DNA from 2 places in the Exiguobacterium sp. s46 genome. Region 2 is predicted to be linked to the other one. Evidence: riboswitches for the same ligand, from Rfam matches in the RefSeq annotation. Region 2 holds a riboswitch; the other holds the start of a gene.
What was found. A riboswitch is a leader RNA that binds a small molecule or an ion and turns the genes downstream of it on or off. The one in region 2 is predicted to bind FMN.

Region 1 (9,252 bases), 410 kb from region 2:
CTAAAACGTGAACTTAGAACTTCCCTTTTTTGATCGCAAGACCAAGCTTTTTCAGTTCGAAGAAGTGTTTGTTGTCGATGACTTTTTTCATGAACGATGCATTACGACCGTAAATCTTCTTACCAAAGACCATGCCGATGCCGTCTTTGTGACCAAGCGAAGCGACCGTTCCTTTGTTCTCGTACGTGAACGTCGATGTTTGACGGCCCGCGATGAGTGCTGCGATGTTCTCAGCGACTTTGTGTGCTTGTTGTGTCGCGATTTGTGCAGTCGGTGGGTACGGACGGTTCGAACTTGGGTCCATGACTGCTGAACAGTCACCGATCATGAAGACATTGTCGTGTCCTGGAACACGGAGATCTTCTTCAACGACGACACGGTTACGCATCGCTTCGAAACCAGATGCTGCAACGACAGGGTTACCGCTGACGCCACCAGTCCAGATGATCGTGTTCGCTTCGATCGTCTCAGTCGTGTCGCCTTGAAGCGGACCGAATGTGACGCTTCCTGGTCCACATTCCTTGATGCCGTTACCGAGTTTGAACTCGATGCCTTGGCGCTCAAGCCATTTGTGTGCATAGTTGACGAGATCTGCATCGAATCCTGGAAGGACTGTCGGTGCTGCCTCGATGTTGACGACACGAACGAGTTCGCGTGGAATGTCATATTGTTTGCACAGTTCTGGAATACGGTTGACGAGCTCACCCATGAACTCGATTCCTGTGAATCCAGCACCACCAACAACGATCGTCAAGAGTGAACGATCTTGTGATCCTGTTGTTTTGTACTGTGCGAATGAGTAATCGATATGTTCCTTGATTTTACGGACGCTGTTCAACGAGCTGATCGTCAGCGCGTGTTCCTTCAATCCTTTGATACCGAATGTTTCAGGAACACCACCGAGAGCAACGACGACGTAATCGTAAGGAACTGTTCCGCCATCTTGTAAGAGAACCGTTTTAGCAGCCGTGTCGACTTTCTCAACGATACCTTTGACAAGTTTGACGCGTGACGGGTTGATGACATCATTGATGTAGATGCGCGCTTGCTCCGCAGACATCGTACCTGCAGCTGGTTCATGCAACCAAGTTGTTTGGTAATGATAGTCGTGTTTGTTAATCAACGTGATGTTCGCTTGATCGACGCCGAGTTTCTTTTGAAGGTTGACTGCTGTGATCAATCCACCGTAGCCCGCTCCAAGAATAACAATGTTAGGTGTGTTCATGTTCTGATACTCCTTACGAATCGTAGTTTTGTTGTGATTTTCTTCACATTCAATTACAGACGAATGCTCAAAAATTTTGTTCAAATAATGTTCACATGTCTATAAGCCTATTGAAACACTTTTCAGGAATGATTGCAAAAGAAAAATGTAATTTCCCTTAAAAAAAAATGTGAGATGTTCCGTACTTGCACCTTCACCCCCTACTTCCTATATAATGGACCTATCCAACGCTAGGAGGGAATCAGATGCACCAACCATATGATGTCACGATCATCGGCGGCGGTCCAGTCGGACTGTTCACCGCGTTTTATTCAGGAATGCGCCAGATGAAGACGAAGGTCATCGAGAGTCTACCTCAATTAGGTGGTCAACTCGCTACGCTTTATCCTGAAAAATATATATACGATATTGCCGGTTTTCCGAAAGTAAAAGCACAGGAACTGGTCGATCGGTTGCTTGAACAAGCAAATGAATTCGATCCGACATACGTGCTCGGTGAGACCGTCATCGCTTACGAACGGATGGATGATGGAATCATCCGCCTCGTCACGAATAAAGGCGAGCATTATACGAAGACCGTCATCTTGACGGCAGGAAACGGCTCGTTCGCCGCGCGTCCACTCGGAGTGGCAGATGCAGAACGCTTCGAAGAAACAAACTTACACTATTTCGTCAACGACATGGAACGCTTCAAGGATCGCCAAGTCGTCTTACTTGGTGGCGGTGACTCTGCAGTTGACTGGTCATTGATGCTTGAGCCGATTGCAAAATCCGTCACGCTCGTCCACCGTCGTGATAAGTTCCGTGCCCATGAACATTCGGTCGAACTGTTACACGATTCGTCCGTCAACGTCATGACGCCGTATACACTTGAATCGGTCACAGGTGAGACGCACATCGAGACGCTGACGTTCAAACATGCTGAAAGTGGTGAAGTCGTCGTCGTCGCTGCGGACGATGTCGTCTGTAACTTCGGCTTCGTCTCGTCACTCGGACCGCTCAAAGAATGGGAAGTCGAATTCGAACGCAATTCGATTCGTGTCAATTCGAAGATGGAGACTGCGATTCCAGGCGTCTTCGCTTGTGGTGATATCGCGACTTACGAAGGACGCGTCAAACTGATCGCAACGGGCTTCGGTGAAGCACCGATCGCCGTTAACCAAGCGAAGCTTCTCGTTGATCCATCTGCTCGTCACCCGCAACACTCGACGAGTCTGTTCGAAAAAGTAACGAATCATTCTTGAGATAACTGAATGGCTGAAAACAAATAAGAGGTCGAATTCCGGATGACATATCGGAGTCCGACCTCTTATTTTGATGGAATCACATATAGGACGTGAACAAACATCTTCGACTCCTACAGGAAAAGGAAGCACGATGTGTGCTTCCGTCAGGGATAGGTAAGACCCGACAGATCACATGGAATGGGAACTGGCGCGGCTTACCTCCCGCCTGAGGAAAGCAAAGATGTTGAAAACGTCCGATTTCATACGGATGATCTTTTAACAGGTATCCGGTAAACCCGTTGCACGAGTTCCACCCCACCTCGCTCAATCATCGATTCTTCGAAGACCTGACCACCGAATCGCTCGTAAAACTGGCACGCTGGATTATCCCGCAAGACAGAAACCTGCATCATCTCATATTCCGCTAAGTCCTCAGCGATGCGTTGAAACAAAGCTTTTCCGAGTCCTTGTCCTTGCGACGCTTGCAAGACATAAATCGCATACAACTCACCTTCACGCGCATCACTTCGATTCGCTCCACCTTGCGCAAAACCAACGACTTCTTCTCCTGACACGGCAACATACACGCGCTGATTGACTAATGTCTGTTCCCATTGTTTCGTCCGTTTTTCGTGCGATAACTGCACTAAATAAGTGTCCGGAATAATACCTTGATACGTCTCCCGCCAGGCATCAATATGAACGCGGGCGATAGCTGACGCATCTTCAAGACGTGCTTCACGAATCCTCATAACGGGATGATGAAGCGACGTGTCTCGCGTCCATTACGAACAGTCGGCTCGATTTCTTGTCCACCGTTCGCCAAGATGACACGGCGAGATGCTAGATTATCAACGCCACACGTCAACAGCACTTGATCGAGTCCACGTTGCCGTGCTTCTTCTAGCGCTAAACGGAGTCCGGTCGTCGCATATCCTTTCTGACGCTCGGATGGTCGGATGCCGTATCCGATGTGTCCGCCGTACAACTTCAAGTTCTCCGTCAAGTCATGCCGGAAGTTCAGCGCACCGACGATTCGTTGCCCGTCGACCATCCAGTACGTCGAATGGGTGACAAGACCCGGTCTGACTGTTGTCTCCATTTCCTTCAGTTCCGCAAAATAAGCGCCCAGTGGTTCATATGTGTCTCCGACTGCTTCCGGCACGATCGTTTCGCCCGACTCTCGCCAGTCTTCTAAAAAGGCACGATACTCTGTCTCCCACGCAAGAGCTGGTTTCATCAACTGCATCATTGGTGATTGCGCACCTCCTCTTCAATCAAACGATCGAGCCAGTCATCGACATGTTGGAACAGATAGCCCGCTTGTTTCGCAGCTTTCGTATCCATATAGAAATCGCGTTCTGGCGCAAGCGGCGATTCATCCTCTCCTTTTGCAACGAGTTGACTCGTCGTTCCCGCAACGCGGTCGATCTTATCCACTAGGTCTTGAATTGATAAGACACCGTCACTTGCAGCGTTGATTGGTCCGGTCAGTTCCGAACGACCACACCACTCAAGAAAGGCAGCAGCTTCGTAACTTGAGATATACCCCATCTTCGCGTATGTGTTTTCGGCAACGATCGGACGACCGTCTAGCGCCCGCTTGATATGAAAAACGAGTCGCTCCGTATAGTCATCTGGTCCGAGGACGACCGGAAAACGGACCGCAACGACTGGGAACGTCGCCCGTTGGAAGAAATAACTCTCCGCTTGGCGTTTCCCTTCGCCATATCCATGTTCCTTCTCAAGCTCATATTTCCCGGGAAACGGATTGTAGGCACGCTCCGTGATATTCGCACCACCGTCTTCATAGACAGACATCGTCGACGTCAACACGTAGCGTCCGACTTTTCCTTCAAACGCGTCGACCGCGAGCTTCGCTTGATACGGTGTGAAACAGATATTGTCATAGATGACATCCCAGTGCTGTTGGCTCAAGTCCTTCATCGTACTGCTTGATGTCCGATCCCCTTTAAAGAATGTCAAGCCCTTCGCGACCGGTGGAGTATGCTCGCCGCGTGTGACGATCGTCACATCATCCCCTGAATCGGCTAACCGAATCGCTAAGCGTCGTCCGAAATAGCGTGTTCCCCCGAAGATCAATACTTTTCTCATCTTGAAGCCCTCCCTGTTCGTAGTAGCATTCACTCTCTTAATATTTCGAGTCAACGGAACAGGTCTCCTGTAGAAGGCAATAAAAAAAATCGTGGACGATGTCCACGATTGGATTCATTAACAGCCACCCGGTGTCCCGGCATTTGTTGCTGTTCGGAACGATGTCCCGCAACCGCATGTTGCGATAGCATTCGGATTCGTAATCGTAAATCCGCCGCCGAGCATCGACTGCTTATAATCGATTTCCAGTCCTTTGACGACCGGATAATCTTTTTCGTCCACGATGACGGTCACGCCGTGCTGTTCAAAAACGAGATCCGTTTCTTTTTGTTGATCGAATCCCATTCCGTACGACAGACCACTACATCCACCACCTTGGACGAGCATCCGAAGATTTCGTTCATCTGCTGGTGCCTGCGCCATCATGTCCTGGACTTGTAGCGCTGCTGCCTCCGTTAAATGGATCATGTCATCACCTTCCTTTTCTTTAGTATACGCAACTTCTGAGCGAATCGAAACCTAGTTGCTTGAAACTATCTTGAATTCGTTGTATAAATGGTATGTACAATAAAATAATCGTTCCATCTTCAGGGCAGGGTGAAATTCCCGACCGGCGGTAAACAACTCTTTTTAAGTTGAAGCCCGCGAGCGAATAGGGCGCTATTTGCTGATTCTGTGTAATTCAGGAGCCGACAGTACAGTCTGGATGGGAGAAGATGGCGGCATGAGTTTGAATTTGATCGATTTTGCAATAATCGATTAGGTTTATTTAATGCGGACTTCTCCCCTGTTGATCTGATCAATAGGGGTTTCTTTATGGTCGCAGTCATGCCAATACTTCATCGAGAGGAACGAGCAAAAGGAGACAATACTCGTATGAAACGCACACAAAAAATGGTCACTCTGTCAATGTTAGGTTCAATCTCATTTGTTCTTATGCTTATCAATTTTCCACTACCGTTCTTACCAAACTATCTGAAGATCGACTTCAGTGATGTTCCTGCTCTTGTCGCAGCGATCATGTTCTCACCGGTCGCAGGTGTCATCGTCGAAGCATTGAAGAACGTGTTATACTACATCTTCCGCGGAAGTGGTGTTCCGGTCGGAGAATTCGCGAACTTCGCTGCAGGCGTCGCATTCGTACTACCTGTCAGCTGGTTCTACCACAAAAAGAAATCAACACAAGGTCTCGCAACTGGTCTCGTCGCTGGTACGATCACGATGGCACTCGGTCTTGCGATCCTCAACTATATCTTGATCCTTCCAGCGTATGCATGGTTCCTCGGTATGGATTACATGGCGGATCCAGCTGTCAAATGGACAGCGATCACTGCCGGTATCTTACCGTTTAACGTCATCAAGGCTTTGTTCATCTCGGCACTCTTCATTCCATTGTTCTTGAAACTACGCCCATGGATGATGCGCCGCCAACAATCTGCCTGATCCGAAAAGCTGCGCCCGCTGACGGACACGAATCCCCTCGTTCAGACGAACGAGGGGATTTTTTGGCCGTCCATGCTCACAGCTCATTCTCTTCGATTTTCAGATAAATCTTTTCAAGCAACTCTTCCGGCGTTTCACCTACGACGGTCTCACCATCTACGAGACAAAAATGGTCAAGCGAACAAATCCCGCAATAACCGAGGCAACCGTATTCGACGACGTCAACATTCGGGTCACGTTCAAGTTGCTCCATGACGACCTGTGTACCAGCCGCTAAGTTACTAATACAAAATTCAATAATCGGATTCACTTTTTTTCCTCCTTCAAGCAGGAAACGACCTGCCTCATGTCGTATTATACAAGGTCAGACTGATTTAGGGGAACTAAGGGGGATTTTACGTTATGAAGCAATTGGTCGTACTCGGCGGAGGTTATGGTGGAATGCGGATTTGTGAGCGATTCAAGGACGAGGAAGTTGCCGTCACGCTCGTCGACCGTCTACCGTACCACGCACTCAAAACGGAATACTACGCACTCGCAGCAGGTACATTATCAGATCGGGATGTCCGGATTGAATTTCCGGAGGGGAAACATCTTACTTATAAATATGGACATGTCATTAAAATCTCACCAGAGACGAATACGGTCCACCTGCAAGACGGATCAGAATTATTCTATGATGACTTGATCATCGCCCTCGGTTGCGAGGATAAATACCACAACATTCCGGGTGCTCAAGAGTTTACATACAGCATCCAGACACTTGAAGAATCGCGCAAGACACAGCAAGCGATCTGTGGTCTGTCACCGGGGTCCGTCGTCTCGATCGTCGGTGCTGGTCTATCTGGTGTCGAACTTGCCAGTGAACTGCATGAGAGCCGGAAGGATTTAACGATTCGTCTGTTCGACCGCGGTCCATCCGTCTTGTCATTCTTATCCGATAAAGTCTCGTCTTACGTCCAGGAATGGTTCGAGGAGCATGACGTGGAAGTCATCAACAATTCGAACGTCACGCTCGTCACGGCGGACGACGTGCGAAACGGCGACGATACGTACCCGTCGGACTTGACGATTTGGACGGCAGGTACGCAGCCGGTCAAGGTCGTTCGCGATCTCGGCTTTGCTGCAGACAGTGGCGGTCGGATCAAATTGACGGCACATCATCACGTGCCGGAATACGATAACGTCTTCGTCATCGGCGATTGTGCCAGCTTGCCGTATGCGCCAAGCGGTCAACTCGCAGAACATCAGGCAGAACAAGTCGTCGACGTCTTGCAAGCGAAGTGGCAAGGGAAGAAATTGCCTAAACTGCCAGAAATCAAACTGCGCGGGATGCTCGGATCGCTCGGGAAATCAGACGGTTTTGGGATCGTCATGGGCAAGCAAGCGCTGACGGGGAAAGTCCCACGTCTCTTGAAGTCCGGCGTCTTATGGAAACACAAAAAGATTAAATGAACAAAAGAGGTGTCCCAAGCTTTGGGATACCTCTTCTTCATTACCCCGTCTGACTTAACTTCGCATCGATCGCTGCCGTGATCGTCTTCAGCTTGACGTACCCCTCGTCAATCATCTCATCATCAAGCACGATCAGTGGATAAAAATAGACTTCCTCTTTCAAGGCTTCCGTCCATTGATCCGATGTTGCTGTCTCGAAATCGACATAGCGTAGCGTCATTTCTTGCTCATATTTCCGTCCGAGGACAGCTTTTAGCCAACTGAACGTCTCTTCCGAGCTGGGTGCCCCGACACAACTCGGACAAGTGACCGCTGTCCCGTAAACCGTGATTTCCATCTTGAAGTCCCCCTTTTCAATTCTCTCCTCTTTAGTATACAAGTTTTCCAGATTGAGAACATTTTTCAACCCTGTTACAATGAAACTATACGAAAGGATGTGTTTACGCATGGAAATGTTTGATCAAGTGAATGAAGTTCTTGAAAAATTGCGTCCGTTCCTTCTTCGTGATGGAGGAGACGTTGAACTCGTAGATGTAGAAGACGGAATCGTAAAACTCCGTTTGATGGGAGCTTGTGGTAGCTGCCCAAGTTCAACGATCACATTGAAGGCCGGTATCGAACGTGCCCTTCTTGAAGAAGTCGCTGGCGTCGTTGAAGTCGAACAAGTCTTCTAATACATGAAATCCCGAACGAATTCTCGTTCGGGATTTTTTGATTCATAGAATCCATTCGGCTAACGTATCGACCATGTATGTCGGTTGACGATCCTGACCTTGAATGAAGACGGGTGTGTGGACGCCAGAATTGACGTGCATCGTCCGGATGCCTCCATTGATTCCGAATAGGATATCCGTATGGTAGTTATCCCCGACCATGATGACGTCTTCTTTTGACAGACCAATCATCTCCGTCGCGATATCGACCATGACCGGTTCCGGTTTGCCGATGAAGAACGGTTCCTTCTCCGTCGTCACGCGCAGTACGGACGTCAAGGCACCGTTTCCTGGTAAGAATCCACGTTCTGTCGGAATGGCGATGTCTCCGTTCGTTGAGATGAAACGAGCACCGGCACGAATCGCGAGGGCCCCGACAGCGAGTTTTTCATATGTGATCTGACGGTCGAGACCGATGACGACGTAATCTGCCGCTTCGGTTGCGACGACGTCTAACCCTTCCCGTTCAAGCGCATCAATCAGTCCTGTCTCACCGATGGCATAGACGCGCGCTTTCGGTGATAGATCAGCGATATAACGACCAGTCGCCATCGCACTCGTCAAGACGTGTTTCGCATCGGAATGAACACCCATCCCGCGTAATTTCTCCGCCACGGCTTCTGCCGTCATCGACGCATTATTCGTCACGAACAAATACGGAACCCCTTCTGCTTGCAGACGATTGACGAAATCGACCGCTTCTTTTACCGGTTCCGTTCCGTTATACATCGTTCCATCTAAATCAAATAAATAGCCTTTTGCCTTCATCCTGACTCACTCCTCGTTTGGTAAAAATGCAGACACCGGTCCGAGTTCTGTCTCGATATACCGGCGAATCGCTTCCGGGAAACGACGTAGTTCTGCTTCCTCTGTCTCAAGTACCGCCCGAATCTCCGCCATACTCGACTGTGTGAATGACCGGACGATCAACGTACGTAACGCAACGAGCTTCTTCAGACTCGTCGCGAGCGGTCCATCGATGACCTTCTCATCTTCTAAAATGAGAATGATATCTTCATAACTTCCCGGATCCCGCATGATGAATCCATCAATCATACTGTTTCCGATGTCGATG
Region 2 (9,252 bases):
TTGCGACGACTGTCATCGCACCGATGGGGATCTACTCGGATAAATACAAGGATGTCAAAGACATTCCAAATGGCGGAAAAATCGCTGTTCCGAACGAAGCGACGAACATGGGACGCGCCCTCTTGTTACTGCAAGAAGCAGGTCTGATCAAGCTACCGGACGACTTCGATGGTAACGGTTCGGTCGATAAGATCGTCGAGAATCCGAAAAAGCTGAAAATCGTTCCGATCGTCGCCGGGCAAACGCCACGCGTCTTACCGGACGTCGCGGCGTCGATCATCAACAATGGCATTGCCGTTGACGCTGGCTTCAACCCGATCAAGGACTCGATCGTCCATGAGAACGAGACAGCAAAACCATACATCAACATCATCGCGACACGGACGGAAGACAAGAACAAAAAAGAACTGAAAAAAATCGCATCGCTGTATCAACAAAAAGATGTCGCGGCCTTCATCAAAAAAGAATACAAAGGCAGTACGATCCCGACGTTCGTTCCACTAAGCGACATCGGCGAATAATTTCAAAAGGAGAGTGGATAGCATGACGACACCAGTACGCACGACATGGGTAGAGACGATTGAACAAGACATCGAACAAAAACGGGAATCGTACCTTGAGACGAGTCACCGAATTCATGCGACGCCGGAAATCGGCAACGAGGAATTCTTTGCTTCGCGGCTACATGCGGAGCGTCTAACGGCTGAAGGTTTTACGGTAGAACTCGGCGTCGCGGGACACGATACCGCGTTCTTCGCGAAGAAGTCGAGCGATCGACCAGGCGCGACGATTGCCTTTCTTGCTGAGTATGATGCGTTGCCAGGCATTGGTCACGCGTGCGGACATAACATCATCGGCACGACGAGTGTTGCGGCAGCAATCGCGCTCAGTAAAGTACTCGATGAAGTCGGCGGGAGTGTCATCGTGCTCGGAACACCGGCCGAGGAAGGTGGACCGAACGGTAGTGCGAAAGGCAGTTTCGTCAAACATCAGTTGCTGGAAGGGATCGATGCAGCCTTAATGGTCCATCCTTCAGGTCAAACACGGATCACGGGTTCTTCCCTTGCGGTCGATCCGCTCGACTTTGCCTTTACGGGTCGTCCGGCGCACGCAGCGGCGTCACCGGAAGAAGGCATCAACGCCCTCGACGCTGTCATTCAACTCTTCAACGGAATCAATGCTTTACGTCAGCAGTTACCAGACGATGTCCGGATCCACGGGATCATCACGCATGGTGGCGATGCGCCGAACATCATTCCGGAATACGCAAAAGCACGTTTCTTCATCCGGGCAACGACACGGGAACGCCTCAATGCCGTCACGGAAAAAGTCAAAGCCGTTGCCCAAGGCGCGGCACTCGCGACCGGGGCGACGCTTGACGTCATCGCGTTCCAAAATGAAGTCGATAACCTTGTCTTCAATCGGACGTTCGACCGTCTGTTCCAAGAAGAAGCAGAGGCGCTCGGCGAAACGGTCCATTTAGACGAACGACCGGGGCTTGGCTCGACGGATGCCGGTAACATCAGTCAAGTCATCCCGACAATCCATCCGTATATCAAGATTGGTCCGGACGATCTGGTCGCCCATACGGAAGCATTCAAAGAAGCGGCCCGTTCAGCAGCTGGAGATGAAGCATTGATCACGGGGGCGAAAATCCTCGCGCGGACAGCGCTTCGCGTCCTCGCGGATGAACGGACGCGCGGGGCAATCGCTCAAGAATTCCACGACCGGAAGAACGGGTATTTGTAAGCAGAACACAACGACTGGACGCACTGCTATCAGGTGCTCCAGTCGTTTTTGAGATCCAGTTGATCGCGAATTGGTGATGGATGACAGAAGTGGAACGAAATCAAAAAAGAGATAAGACAGAAGCATTTGCGCTTTGTTTTCTTGAAAAAGATATGCTAGGCTAAAGTTGTATAACTCAATAATCCAGTTCTTCGGGGTAGGGTGAAAATCCCAACCGGCGGTGATGCGATCGATTGATCGACGAGCCCGCGACCCATGATGTACGCATCATGGCTGACTTGGTGAGATTCCAGGGCCGACGGTAAAGTCCGGATGGGAGAAGAACGAAACGACACGATTCAAGCTATTTTCTGAAAAAATGTTTTCAGGAGGTGGTCTCTTTCTGCATGAAAAAATGCAGTGGGCGAACCGTGTATTTCGTGAACCCTTCTATACAGACGCCCCTTTTTCAAGGGGCGTCTTTTTTCATTTGAAAGGAGTGAACGCGATGTCACAGATGATGAGTTATGCCATGCAATTAGCACATATGTTACACGGACAAACAAGTCCGAATCCAAGTGTCGGCTGTGTCATCGTCAAACAAGGACGCATCATCGGCTTTGGTGCGCACCGATTTGCCGGTGGGCCGCATGCGGAAGTCGAGGCCTTACGGATGGCAGGAGAGGCCGCCCGTGGTGCTGATCTTTACGTGACGCTCGAGCCATGCAACCATCACGGTAAGACGCCACCATGCACGGAAGCGATTCTACAAGCAGGGATCAAACGAGTCTTCGTCGCAACGGAAGACAAACATGCGATTGTCGCTGGTTCAGGAATCAAACGTCTACAGGACGCGGGAGTCGAAGTCGAGGTCGGCTTGTTACGGCATGAGGCAGAAGCCCTCTACACGGAATTCTGGAAGACGATCGAACGAAAACGTCCGACCGTGACCGTCAAGATCGCTCAGACGATGAACGGGATCGCGGCGACAGGTGAACAGCGCTGGATCACGTCAGAAGAAGCACGCGCGAACGGTCGTGCTCTGCGAGGTCGCCATGATGCGATCCTCGTCGGCAGTGAGACGGTCCTCGTCGATGATCCGGCACTGACCTTACGCGCGGCGTCAGGCATCGAACCGATTCGGGTAATCGTCGATCGTCGTGGTCGAGTACCGGAGACGGCGCAAGTTTTTCGTGATGGTAAAAATCCAACCTACTGGCTGACGAGTGTTCCTCGGATTAGTCACGATCAGGTGACGGTTCTCGTTGGTGAGTATGAGACGCCGGAAGCGATTTTGAAACGCTTATACGAACAAGACATCCGCAGTGTTTTGATCGAAGGTGGACCGACGATTCAAGCCGCTTTCCTTGAAGCAGATCTCGTTGACCGAATCGAAGTCTACCAAGCCCCATCGATTTTTGAAGGCGATGCGTGGAATAGTCAACACGATATCGAAGATCGTTTTCAAATCGATCAGGTTGAGACGGTCGGACCGGATCTCCATCTGACGTACATCCGAAAGGAGGAGACGACATGTTCACCGGATTGATTGAAGAAGTCGGAACCTTAAAACGAAAGATACCGCGACCGAACGGGTTAGCGCTTGAAATTGAGGCGCACTGGGTACTCGAAGGAACGAAGATCGGTGATAGCATCGCCGTCGACGGGATTTGTTTGACCGTCACGTCGATGAGTCCGACCGGTTTCACGGCGGATGCGGTCCATGATACGATCCGTTCTACAGCCCTCGGCACGTACCGCGTCGGAAGCCCATTGCAACTCGAACGGGCGATGCCGGCAGACGGTCGTTTCGGCGGTCATTTCGTCAGTGGACATATCGACGGAACAGCGCGGCTGATCAGTCGGCGACCGGATGGAGAAGCGATGGTCTATACGTTTGATGTCGGATCGTGGCAAAAGTATTGTATTCCGAAAGGCTCGATTGCAATCAACGGCACGAGCCTGACGTTGCAACGCGTCACGCCGGAAACGATCTCGATTTCATTGATTCCGCACTCACGTCAAGTGACGACGTTTGATCGATTGGCAAGCGGCGCAGTCGTCAATATCGAGTGTGACATGATGGCGAAACATCTCTATCATTTCACGCAGCATGAGAAGCAGACGGACTGGGCAGCATTCTTAGGAGGCGACATGTAATGAACGGATTCGACTTGATTGAAGACGCGATAGAAGATTTGAAGAACGGACGACCGATCATCGTCTGCGATGACGAGGATCGTGAGAATGAGGGCGATCTCGTCATGCTCGCAGAACATGCGACACCGGAAAACATCAACTTCATGATCACATACGGAAAAGGACTCGTCTGTGTACCAGTCAGTCCGCGGATCGCACAGCGACTCGAACTTGCTCCGATGACAGCGAATAATACAGATCCACATGGAACGGCATTTACGCTCAGCATCGATCATGAAGAGGCAAAGACCGGCATCAGTGCTGAGGAACGGTCGCTAACGATTCAGCGGATGCTGACGGATGGACCGGAACGTTTCAAACGACCGGGTCACATCTTCCCATTGATCGCAAAAGAGGGCGGTGTCCGGGAGCGACGTGGACATACGGAAGCGGGTGTCGATCTTGCCCGTCTTGCCGGTAGCGATGAGATCGCCGTCATCTGTGAAATCATTAAGGAAGACGGCACGATGGCACGGGTCGATGATCTACTTCTCTATAAGGAAGAACATGATTTAAAACTGATTACGATCGAAGCACTCGTCGCGTATCTTGAGCGACCGTTGAAGCGGGAGGCGGAAGTGTTGCTTCCGACGACGTTCGGAGCCTTTCGGATGATTGGCTATACGACACAAGATAAGAAAGAACATGTCGCTGTCTTATCCGGCGAAGCACACGACGGGATGCTCGTCCGTCTACACTCGGAATGCCTGACAGGGGACGTCTTCGGTTCGAAGCGGTGCGATTGTGGACCGCAACTCGATGCGGCACTCGAGCGGATCGAACGAGAAGGTGGAGCCGTCTTGTATTTACGTCAGGAAGGTCGCGGCATCGGTCTGATGGCGAAGTTAAAAGCGTACGAGTTGCAGGAACAAGGACTCGATACGGTCGAAGCGAACCATGCACTCGGTTATCCGACGGACATGCGTGATTATACGGTCGCAGCGAACATGTTGCGTGATCTAGGCGTGACAAAGATCCGCTTGATGACGAATAACCCGGACAAACAACAGGTGCTCGAACAAGAAGGCATCGAAGTCATCGAACGTGTACCACATCAAGTACCGGTTGAACCTGAAAATCAGCGTTATCTGAAAACAAAACAAACGAAACTCGGGCACTGGCTCGACATCCAAGGAGGACACACATTATGATCTACGAAGGTTTCTTAACAGGAGAAGGACTACGCGTCGCAATCGTCGCTGCACGTTTTAACGAATTGATCACTTCAAAACTCGTCGGAGGAGCAAACGACGCTTTCCGTCGTCACGGTGTTGCAGCGGATGCTGTCGATACGGCGTGGGTTCCGGGAGCATTCGAAATTCCACTTGTCGCGGAAAAATTAGCGAAAAGCGGCAAGTATGACGCAGTCATCACGCTTGGCGCTGTCATCCGCGGGGCAACGTCGCACTATGACTATGTCTGTAACGAAGTCGCGAAAGGTGTCGCGAGTGCGTCGCGCGACACAGGCGTACCGATCATCTTCGGTGTCCTGACGACGGATTCAATCGAGCAAGCAGTCGAACGTGCCGGTACGAAAGCTGGGAACAAAGGCTATGAAGCTGCGGTTTCTGCGATTGAGATGGCGAATCTTTTACGGACGATCTAACGAACCAGAAACAGGCTGATGGAAGCTTCCATCAGCCTGTTTTTTTGCGGGAATCTCACGAACACTGAACCAAATTTCAAAAAAAGAATTGTAGATTTGAAATTTGAGGATTCAATTTTAAGTAGAACGGTAATGGTCTACTAAAGAAAGTTTGAAACATTTTCCAATGTTTTTCGTAAATCAGGGTAACGCGTATAAAGGAGGAAATGAATATGAAGAAAACAAGGTGGGTAGCAGCCGGGATTGTCGCAGCATCGATTGGACTAGCCGGATGCCAAGATGGACAGACGGATTCAGGTAGTGGCAGCGGATCTGGTTCGACGAAGTCGGGGGAACTCTCGAACACAGAGCTATTAAAGAAAGCGACAGCCGCTCAAGAGGACATCAAATCGTTCCACATGGAAGGAACGGTCAGCTCTAAAGCAGGTGAGATGGCGATGGATCAGAAGGTTTCCGCTGATATCATTCAAAAGCCGCTCGCGATGAAACAGACGATGACGATGAAAAATCCTGAAGACGGGAAAGACGTGACGATTGAAAGTTACATCGTTGACGATAAAATGTACCTCTCGCAAAACGGACAATGGATCGTTCAAGACGTTTCAGAACTAGGCGAGATGGTCGAAGCGATGGAATCATCGGCATCGACGGAACAAAACTTGCAGCTCCTAAAGAAATACAAAGATAATTGGACAGCGAAAAAAGAGGGCGATGTCTATCAGATCGACGTTAAGCTGAGTGGTGATGACCTGAAAGCCTTCATGAAGGATTCACTCGAACAGACAGGACAGATGGCGCAGATGAAAGATGCGATGGATAGCATCGATTATAAAAAGATGAACTACAAAATGACGTACGACGCGAAGACGTTCTATCCGAAGTCACTCGACATGGATATGGTGTTTGCGATTGAAAAAGAGACCGAGTTCAACATGAAGAATGAGTCGACGTTCTCGAAATTCAATGAGATCGACGAGATCACATTACCGGCGGAAGCAAAAGACGCACAACCGCTCACAGGTGCTGGACAGTAAAAAATGAAAAAACAAGCCCCTCTCTTCTGATGTGAAGACGAGGGGCTTGTCGTTTAGACTTGGAACTGGCGGAGAACATCCTTTAGTGCTTCCGCCTGTTGTTGACTGACGGAAGTCTGTTCATGGACATCTCGGAACGCTTGGACGGAATGATTGATTTGCTCCGACATCGATTGTGTTCCCTGCGCACCATCATTGACGGTGACGGCAACATCGTTGATGACACCAAGCATGTTCGCTGTCAGTTCCTGAAGTTGACCGGCTTGGGCAGCGAAGTGTTCCGCTGCATCACCGAATAAATGTGCGTCGTTCCGATACTGGACGGAGGCATCCTCAAACAAATCGTAGTCTTTGGCGACCTTTGTATCAATGAAAGAGAGCATCTCGCCGGACGCGGCGTTCAAGTGTTCAACGGACTCGATGACAGAAATCGAGACATCTTGGATTTGTTCGACGGTATCCCGACTACTTTCGGCAAGTTTGCGAATTTCATCGGCGACGACGGCAAAGCCGCGACCGACTTCACCAGCGCGTGCTGCTTCAATTGAAGCGTTAAGGGACAATAGATTCGTTTGCGCCGCGATCGAGAGGATCGCGTCCGATAAGACGGAAATTTCCTTGACAGCCTTTGCGCGAGCCATTGCGTCCTCGAGTTTACTTTTCGTTTCAGCGAGAATGTGATTCGCGGTCTGTTTCGCTTCGGTTGCGACGACTTGAAGCGATTCAGCACGTCCACCCACTTCTTGTGCCCGTTTTCCGTTCGCTTCTGCACCAGCGACGATATCATGAATCGTCGCTTCCATATCGACAGCAGACGAGTTCATCTCTTCGGCAGAAGCAGCTGTCTCCTGCATCCCGGCTGATAAGTTTTCAATCGTATGGGAAGTCGACGCCATATCCTGATCGAGTTCGCTGATTCGACCGGAGACGTGACGTGAAGTCGACACGACATGGGTTGCTGTATCATCAACCTGGATGATGATTGTCCGTAAGTGGGCGATGAATTGATTCATCGACTGGGCGATTTGTCCAATCTCGTCATCACGTACGACGTCGAGTTGTGCCGTCAAGTCGCCACCTTGTGTTGCTAGTTCATACGTTTTCGCCTGTAGTTGGCGGAGTGGACCGAAGATCGAGCGTAAAATCAAGACGGTGAAGATGACACCGAGTAATCCGACGACACCGATGATCGTGAAGAAAAGGATGTGAGCTGTATTGGCAGAACTTGTGATGGCATCACCATTTATTTTCGCTTGTTGATTATTGTATTTCACGATTTTCGTTAATTGATCAGAAACGGCGAAGTATGAATCACGACTCTCACCTTCATAATAGGTGACCGCTTCTTTTTGGGTTTCCGGCGTACTAAGGGCGAGAAGGCGATCAGTCGTCTCATTGAAAGTTTGCCATTTTTTCGTGAGATCATTGAACAGTGCGCGATCGCTTTCTAAATAAATCGTTTTCTCGTATTTCGCGAGATTCGCGTCAACGGTCGCTAAACCGTCTTTGACACGCTTATCATAACCGGCTTTAATTTCTGGATCATTTTCTTGAATGTGTAATAATTCAACACGTCGTAAATCAGACAGTGCCGTGTTCGTTTCATGGGATAAGTTCAGACCAGGAATCCAAGACGAGGTGATCGTTTGACTCTCTTGGTCAACGCGACTGAGAGAAGATGCGCCGTATAAACCGACACCGATCAAGCTGAGCAAAAGTATGGAGGACAATAAGATAAGCTTTGTTTTAATCTTCATATGATTCGCTCCTTTTTTGCAAGATGAACTATTTATTTTCTTGATTATACCTTCACAAGTAAAAAATTTACTTATTATCAAAAAAATTAAAACGTAAAATAGTTTCATGAAAAAATAGTTTGACAATTATCAGTAAATTCTGAAAAAATGGTAAGGAACTACATATCTCATAAAGGGAGGTAAGACGAATGGGAAATTCATTTAGTGAGTGGATTAGTGCGGTGTCCGATATCGTATGGGGACCACCGTTACTCATTCTGTTGGTCGGTACGGGGATTTACTTGACGATTCGCTTAGGATTCATTCAAATTACCAAACTGCCGTATGCGCTGAAGCTTGCGTTTTCAAAGCATCAGGACGATAAGTCTGAAGGTGACATCAGTCACTTTCAAGCGTTGATGACGGCACTGGCTGCGACCGTCGGTACGGGGAATATCGTCGGTGTCGCAACCGCCGTCGTCCTCGGGGGACCAGGCGCGATCGTCTGGATGTGGCTGTCCGGTCTGTTCGGGATGGCGACGAAATACGCGGAAGCGATCCTTGCCGTCAAATATCGTGTCGTCGATGAGAAAGGACAGATGGCAGGAGGACCGATGTATTACCTTGAGCGGGGACTGAAGCAAAAATGGCTCGGTGTCTTGTTTGCTGCATTCGCTTCGATCGCTGCGTTTGGGATCGGAAACGGGGTCCAGACGAACTCGGTCGCCCTCGCGATGAAATCGACGTTCGATGTGCCACTTTACGTGACGGGGATCGCGTTGATGGTATTGACGGGTGTCGTCATTCTTGGTGGGGTCAAGTCAATCGGGAAAGTCGTCAGTCTGTTCGTTCCGTTCATGATTTTCTTCTATGTCGGAAGTGGTTTACTAATTCTCATCATGAACTATGATCTGATTCCAGGTGCGATTTCAACGATCTTCAGTAGTAC

Region 1: another riboswitch for FMN. It lies ahead of KNQ08_RS09135 (ECF transporter S component); the one in region 2 lies ahead of ribD (bifunctional diaminohydroxyphosphoribosylaminopyrimidine deaminase/5-amino-6-(5-phosphoribosylamino)uracil reductase RibD).

What each region holds. Positions count from the first base shown of each region.
Region 1 is NZ_JACSMY010000001.1:1,746,365-1,755,616, forward strand. It holds gene KNQ08_RS09105 (NAD(P)/FAD-dependent oxidoreductase) at 14-1,225, opposite strand; gene KNQ08_RS09110 (NAD(P)/FAD-dependent oxidoreductase) at 1,471-2,469, shown strand; gene KNQ08_RS09115 (GNAT family N-acetyltransferase) at 2,712-3,203, opposite strand; gene KNQ08_RS09120 (GNAT family N-acetyltransferase) at 3,200-3,703, opposite strand; gene KNQ08_RS09125 (NAD-dependent epimerase/dehydratase family protein) at 3,700-4,566, opposite strand; gene KNQ08_RS09130 (HesB/IscA family protein) at 4,684-5,034, opposite strand; FMN riboswitch at 5,146-5,288, shown strand; gene KNQ08_RS09135 (ECF transporter S component) at 5,443-6,009, shown strand; gene KNQ08_RS09140 (YuzB family protein) at 6,086-6,319, opposite strand; gene KNQ08_RS09145 (NAD(P)/FAD-dependent oxidoreductase) at 6,412-7,464, shown strand; gene KNQ08_RS09150 (DUF1462 family protein) at 7,505-7,801, opposite strand; gene KNQ08_RS09155 (NifU family protein) at 7,911-8,138, shown strand; gene KNQ08_RS09160 (TIGR01457 family HAD-type hydrolase) at 8,181-8,945, opposite strand; gene KNQ08_RS09165 (DUF86 domain-containing protein) at 8,952-9,252, opposite strand, start outside.
Region 2 is NZ_JACSMY010000001.1:2,157,741-2,166,992, reverse strand. It holds gene KNQ08_RS11155 (MetQ/NlpA family ABC transporter substrate-binding protein) at 1-521, shown strand, start outside; gene KNQ08_RS11150 (M20 family metallopeptidase) at 544-1,749, shown strand; FMN riboswitch at 1,933-2,077, shown strand; gene ribD (bifunctional diaminohydroxyphosphoribosylaminopyrimidine deaminase/5-amino-6-(5-phosphoribosylamino)uracil reductase RibD) at 2,237-3,277, shown strand; gene ribE (riboflavin synthase) at 3,262-3,888, shown strand; gene ribA (GTP cyclohydrolase II) at 3,888-5,078, shown strand; gene ribH (6,7-dimethyl-8-ribityllumazine synthase) at 5,075-5,533, shown strand; gene KNQ08_RS11125 (DUF6612 family protein) at 5,746-6,567, shown strand; gene KNQ08_RS11120 (methyl-accepting chemotaxis protein) at 6,621-8,324, opposite strand; gene KNQ08_RS11115 (alanine/glycine:cation symporter family protein) at 8,513-9,252, shown strand, end outside.